DNA from 2 places in the Pseudoalteromonas mucoides genome. Region 2 is predicted to be linked to the other one. Evidence: riboswitches for the same ligand, from Rfam matches in the RefSeq annotation. Region 2 holds a riboswitch; the other holds the start of a gene.
The links. Region 2 has a riboswitch for lysine ahead of dapA (4-hydroxy-tetrahydrodipicolinate synthase). Riboswitches for the same ligand answer to the same signal wherever they lie in the genome.
Positions count from the first base shown of each region.

Region 1: another riboswitch for lysine. It lies ahead of lysC (lysine-sensitive aspartokinase 3); the one in region 2 lies ahead of dapA (4-hydroxy-tetrahydrodipicolinate synthase).

Region 1 covers NZ_JBMMUC010000003.1:180,517-183,934, reverse strand. The annotation lists gene AAEU30_RS04205 (MksB family condensin complex protein) at 1-65, opposite strand, end outside; gene nhaD (sodium:proton antiporter NhaD) at 228-1,475, shown strand; lysine riboswitch at 1,590-1,761, shown strand; gene lysC (lysine-sensitive aspartokinase 3) at 1,837-3,237, shown strand; gene AAEU30_RS04190 (4'-phosphopantetheinyl transferase family protein) at 3,211-3,418, opposite strand, start outside.
Region 2 covers NZ_JBMMUC010000013.1:165,315-168,732, reverse strand. The annotation lists gene AAEU30_RS15240 (PLP-dependent decarboxylase) at 1-200, opposite strand, end outside; gene AAEU30_RS15235 (2,3,4,5-tetrahydropyridine-2,6-dicarboxylate N-succinyltransferase) at 200-940, opposite strand; gene dapA (4-hydroxy-tetrahydrodipicolinate synthase) at 956-1,840, opposite strand; lysine riboswitch at 1,975-2,168, opposite strand; gene AAEU30_RS15225 (DNA-3-methyladenine glycosylase I) at 2,355-3,059, shown strand; gene AAEU30_RS15220 (protein adenylyltransferase SelO) at 3,077-3,418, shown strand, end outside.

The DNA of each region.
Region 1 (3,418 bases), on a different contig from region 2:
AATAATAGTTCTAGCATTCCCCAGTGCTCGGTTAGGGTATTTAGTAACTTTTTAGCTGGGATCATAACGCTCCAGTAAATCTCTTTTTGGGCTGTATCAGCGATTAGTAATAAAATAGGTAATTGGCAATAGTTTTACAAAGCCTTTGGTGCTAGACTGCGCGCCGTGTCACATAAGTGACATCAAGAATGCAATTTTTACATTTTTCTAAAGGTTGTTCAAATACCATGGTAACGTCAATTATCCTAACCCTGATAACGCTGGCATTCGTGCTCATCGTTATAGAGGATATTATCCATGTAAACAAGGCCAAAACTACGCTTTTCTTTGGCACTTTATGCTGGATTATCTTATTTATCTCGCCGCTTAACGGGCAAAGCCCCGAAAATATACAACATCAACTTGATCACAATATTTTAGAGATTGCCACACTATGGTTGTTTTTAATGGCTGCAATGACTTTTGTTGCCTATTTGAACTCCAAAGGTTTTATCCAAAATATTGTGCACAGAGTGATGCCAAGTGCCATTAGCGAACGTAAGCTGATGTTTTTAATTGGTGGCTTTTCCTTCTTATTTTCGTCGATATCAGACAACATTACCGCTACGCTTATCTCACTTGCAGTCGTGATGTCGTTAAAACTCGATCCGAAAAAGCTCATTAAATACGCTACGTTAATTGTTTTTAGTGTGAACTCTGGTGGGGTGTCACTCATAACCGGTGATGTAACGACCTTGATGATTTTCCTCGATGGTAAAGTCAGCATAGCAAACTTGCTATTGCTTATTGTGCCAGCACTTTCAAGTGTTGCACTGTTGGCAATTATGCTGTCGTTTGGCTTAAATGGTGCTGTTGAGTTTACCAAACAAGAAGAGCGTCGCATTGAAAAAACCGATATCACTATCGCGGTTATTTTCTTATCAACCATTATGGCTACATTAACGCTTAGCGTGCTTTACCATGTACCGCCGTTGTTGACCTTTTTGTTTGGTTTGTCACTGATGTTTTTAACTGCACAGTTTTTAATGCGCAAAAAAGACGTAAACAAAAAAATCATCGATTACATTCGCGAAATAGAATACGACACTTTGCTATTTTTTGTTGGTGTGCTGTTACTCGTTGGTGCATTAAAAGAAGTGGGTATGCTTAGTAAGTTCACTAACTTATATGAGCTAATGCCTGCGCAATATGCAAATTACCTCATGGGTATTCTATCAGCTGCGGTTGATAACGTGCCGCTAACAGCTGCATTGTTAAAAGCCGATATCATAATGAGCCCGCAGCAGTGGCTGTCGTTTACCTATGCCACAGGTGTGGGTGGGTCTATGCTTATTATAGGTTCGGCCGCGGGTATTATTGCCATGAGTAAAGTAAAAGCGCTGACCTTTATGAGCTATTTACGTATGTCGGTTTATTTATTAATTGCTTATACGGTAGGTTATGTTGGCTCTTATGTTGCCGGGAGTTTTATTTAATCGTACGAGATTTAATAAAACAACTTGACAGCTAGACGTCTAAACGATAACTTTCAAAGCCCGCTTTATAGCGGGCTTTGTTATTTTAGCCACTAATTTAAAGTAGTTAATCTAACATTCAGAAGAGGTGCGATATTTAGGTACTTAATGTGAAGCGACGTTTGCTTTTGATCATTAAGGAGGGAAATACTCGCCGAGAAGAACAACTGACGTCACAGTGGTTTTTCGGTTTATGGGGCTGAATCCTCAAAACTGTCACCAATTTAGGTGGAGAGCTTCTGGCAGTGGACTTTTCTTATCAAGCACCCCCTTGCCAAGTTCTTCTTGTATTATCGTGGTTAATGCCACAACAGGAGACGACATGAATACCCAAGTAGTTACAAATAACACGCAACAATTAAGCAATGCAAAATCAGATTACGTTGTCGCTAAATTTGGTGGTACAAGCGTAGCTAATTTTGACGCTATGAGCCGTTGTAGTGAAATTATTGTAGCTGATAACACAGTGCGCGTTGTGGCTGTGAGTGCCAGCGCAGGTGTAACAAATCACCTCGTTGCTTTATGCAAAAAAGACTTAACTGCCCAAGAGCGTAGCGAACACATTAATGGTGTGATTGCTATTCAAGACGCCATTTTAAATGAACTGTCGCTTGATGCTGATTTAGCGCATGGTTTTACTGAAACAATTAAAGCGTTTAAATCGCTTGCCAGTGAAACGCTTAAATCTAAGCAACAACACGATGAATTATTAAGCTTTGGTGAGCGTTTATCGTCGTATTTATTTACCCAAGTATTACGCCTAAATGGTTTAGATGCGGTGCGTTTTGATGTACGCCAAGTATTAAAAACTGATAGCCAATTCTCAAAAGCAACGCCAGATGTAGAAGCAACTGCAATGGCGGCAAAAGCGCATTTAATTCCATTACTAAAAGAACATGTTGTTGTTACTCAAGGTTTTATTGGTAGTGATGCCCATGGGCAAACAACTACCCTTGGCCGTGGTGGTTCAGATTACAGCGCAGCGTTATTAGCAGAGGCTGTCAACGCGAAAAGTGTACATATTTGGACAGACGTTGTGGGTATTTTTAGCACCGATCCGCGTTTGTGCGTAAAAGCCACACCGATTGCCCGTTTAAGCTTTGATGAAGCGGCAGAAATGGCCACCTTTGGCGCAAAGGTATTGCACCCAGCAACAATTTTACCAGCCAGTAGAAGCCACATTAGTGTGTTTGTAGGTTCAAGCCGAGAGCCTGAGCGTGGTGGTACGTGGATCGAACGTGAAAAATCTCAAGTGCCAGGTATTCGTGCTGTTACGCAACGTAAAAACCAAATTTTGTTAACCCTAAAAAGCCCTGAAATGCTTTTAGCCAGTGGTTTCTTAGCGCGCGTATTTACTATATTGAGTGAGTTTAATATCTCAGTTGATTTAGTGACAACCTCTGAAATCAGTGTGGCAATTACACTTGATAATGCACCGAATGCGTCTCGCCCTGAGCTTGATCAAGATTGTTTAGATAAACTTGCTGAATTTTGCCATGTATCGGTTGAAAATAACCTAACGCTGGTGGCGCTCATTGGCTCTGAAATTCAGCTGCGCCAACAAGAAGTAAACTTAATGAATGTGCTTAGCGACTTTAACATTCGTTTAATTTGCCACGGTGCGAGCAAACACAATTTATGCTTTTTAGTTGAACAAGCTGAATCAGATTTAGTTGTTCAAGCTATCCATAGCCGTTTACTTGAGTTCGAAAGCGCTGCTTAATTGCTGTAAGTCAGTGATATAAAAGCACTGCCAGTCAGTGCTTTTTTTATTCACGATAGATATGTCAAAGCCTTCAAATATTGTGCTTTTAGCATTTAAATTAGCCGTTGCGAGCTCGGTGAAAACATGTGGACTGAGAAGTTGAGCAATAGGGCGGCTAGTCGCTTTGGCGAGTGCTTCT
Region 2 (3,418 bases):
AAACCAGCACCATCTAAGCTTTGAATTACTTTAGACAGAGGATTGGCTTTAACTGCATACCAAAGTTTCACTTCGGTTTGTGCCACTAAACGCTTAAGGTGTGCATTGAGTGAATCAAGGTCGTAAACAAAAAATGGTGTATCAAGTTTAGTTGATAGCTCATCAATAGCGGCTTTAACTGGCGTGCTCAAAAAGGTCATTAACGTAAAACCTCTTCAAGTAGTAATGACGCATCACTTTGTTCATCACGGTATTTTACGATTAACGCACATGACATGCTTAAACCTTGCTCACGTGCCCACTCATTAGAAGCCGGACGAGAGCCTGGAATTACAATGGCATATTCAGGAATTGGCTCACCTTTATCAAGTTGACGCTCGTTAACGCAGTCATACACAGGGATAGTGGCTGATAAGCGTACGCCTGGTGCAAGTACAGCACCTTTTTTAACAACAACCCCTTCAACGATTACGCAGCCTGCGCCGATGAATGCATCGTCTTCTACCACAACAGGGCTTGCACCAATTGGCTCAAGTACGCCACCTAATTGCACAGCAGCACTTAAATGCACGTTTTTACCAACTTGTGCACACGAACCAACTAAAGCGTGGCTATCAACCATGGTACCTTCGTCAATAAAAGCCCCAATGTTTACGTACGCTGGCGGCATGATAATCGTGCCTTGAGCTACGTGAGCACCACGGCGAACACTTGAGCCACCAGGTACCATACGAACGCCATTTTCGGCAGTAAACTCTTGCGGTGCTAAGTTGTGCTTATCAACAAAACCGCCTGCAAATTCGGTATTGGTGCCGTTTTTAAACGCCTCTAAAATACCTTGTTTTACTTCAACGTTTGCATGCCATTGGCCATTGTCGTCTTGTGTTGCAGCGCGAACAGCGCCTGATTCTAAATTATTTAATAGTTCTAACCAGCTCATTATAAAAACCTGTGTTTAATGCCAAGATAAAATGGTGTTATTTGCATTGTTAATGCAATCTGTTTGGGTTAACTCTAAGTGAGTTAATGGTGGGCGCAAATACGGGCTGTTTAGTCTCCCTTGTAGATGCATCAAAACTTTTACGGGAATAGGGTTCGCGACGGCAAACAAGCTTTGGATTGCTTGTGACCAATCAGCAAATAAATTTGGGTGCTGACCGCTGAGGCTGCGCTTAACAAACTCATGGGTTTGTTCTGGCCATGCATTAGCTGCTACAGAAACTAAACCTTTTGCTCCTGCTTGAGCAAAGTAAGGCATAAGGGCATCATCGCCACTGAATATTGCTAACTCTGGCGAGGCAGTTCTAAAACCTTCAAACTTAGCAATGTCGCCGCTGGCTTCTTTAAGCGCCCATAAATTTTTATGGTCTTTCAAATTACTAATAACCGCGGGTGGAATATCTACTGCGCTGCGCCCAGGGACGTTATAAAGCATACAAGGGTGATTACTTGCGTTAAGTAGACTTTCAAACCAGTGAGTTTGACCCACAATGCCCGGTTTAGCATACAGTGGTGAGCCCAGTAAATAACCGTGAATAGGCAGTTGATTACAGTACTCTACCCACGCAATTTGTTGTGCTAGGTTCATACCGCCAACGGCAACCATTAATGGCACGCTAGGTTTTAACTGACATACATGCTCAACAATGGCTTGTTGCTCTTTCAAGCTAAGTGCTAGGCCTTCGCCCGTACTGCCAAGTAACAAAATACCATTATTAGCGGCTTGCTGTTGTGCAACCAGCTGTTCAAGTACAGCATAATCGACTTCGCCTGCATCAGTAAAAGGCGTGACGAGTGCGGTCCATAACGGGTAGTCGTTTAAATTAAAGTTGTTTTTCATCTGCAACGAACTTATCAGGTGTTCGATGAGTAAAATGAGGGAGAATTTAAATACGCCGCATTAACATCATTCGAACATTAAAATTCGAAGAGCGAATGGGCTTAAATAATAAGGCGCACGGGCCTTATTATACTAAGACCAGAAGCTCTCCACCAAACTTATCAACAGCGTTGCTGTTGTTGGTGACAGTCGCTGGGATTCAACCCAGTCGCCCGAAACAACCCTTCACAAAAAGAGTTACTTCTCGGCGTTAATTCCCCTCACGTATGATCATTGGAGTGTGTGCTCCTCACATACGTTACCTGAATAACGCACCTCTTCTAGCCCATAGTGTGAGTTCTAAATTATAAAACTCACACCTTAAATAGGGGTAATGGCGGTGATTAAAGCATTTTAGCCGTCTAGGTGTCAAGGCTAACTATGTCAGTATGTATTGATCTTTGTTGGTGAAAGGTTACGTATTACCTGCTTTTTTCGTACACTAGCAAATAGACAAAGCAAGGGTAGTTAATCAATGGAAAAGTTTCAGGATATTTATCAACGAGCAGCACAGCGAAAAGGCGGTAAAGCGATGTTAGCGCAATTGCTGCATGCGCCACTTTCACAGGCACAGCTTAAAAAGTTGCCCGATGATGCTTGGCTTGAAGAGTTTACCCGCAAGGTTTTTCAAAGTGGCTTTTATTGGTCTGTAATTAATAGTAAGTGGGCTGGCTTTAGGGAAGTGTTTTGGGATTTTAGTGTTGAAAAACTACTGATGATGCCACCTGATATGTTGGAACAAAAAGCCAGTGATGAACGTATTATTCGTAACTTTAAAAAAGTACAAACGATTCCTGAAAATACGTATATGATCCATGAAGTCGCTAAAGAGAACGGTAGCTTTAGTGCGTTTATTGCCAATTGGCCTACAGACGACATAATTGGCTTGTGGGCGTATTTAAAAAAGCACGGCGCACGTTTAGGTGGTAATACTGGGCCTTATGCATTACGCACACTGGGTAAAGATACGTTTTTACTTTCACGCGATGTAGAAAGCTACTTGCGCGCGCATAAAATTATAGACGGTGGCTTACAAACTAAAAAATCCCTCACTGCTGCTCAAGCATTTTTTAATGAATTGCACAAACAAAGTGGCTTAAGCTTGCAGGAGCTTAGCTTAATTGTAGCCTACAGCGTGGGTGATAATCGTGTGGGTATTCAAACAACTGAACCGCAATAGCGGCGAAAGGTAATTTCATGAAATTAGTATCACGCTATACCGACATCGCAGAGCAATTTGCTATAGCCGATAAACCAAGCCCAGTTGGCGAACCTTCGCTGCTGTTATTTAACGACGCTGTGGCTAAACAATTGAGTATTGATGTTGCCTCTGAACAACAAGCTGGCGTGTTTAGTGGAAACCAACTCATATCAAATATAGCGCCTGTAGCACTGGGCTATTCCGGCCATCAATTTGGTCACTTTTCACCCCGCTTAGGTGATGGGCGCGCGCATTTACTTGGGGCTGTTGCAGATCAACAAGGACTACTTTGGGATATTCAACTTAAAGGCTCTGGCGCAACACCGTTTTCTCGTGGT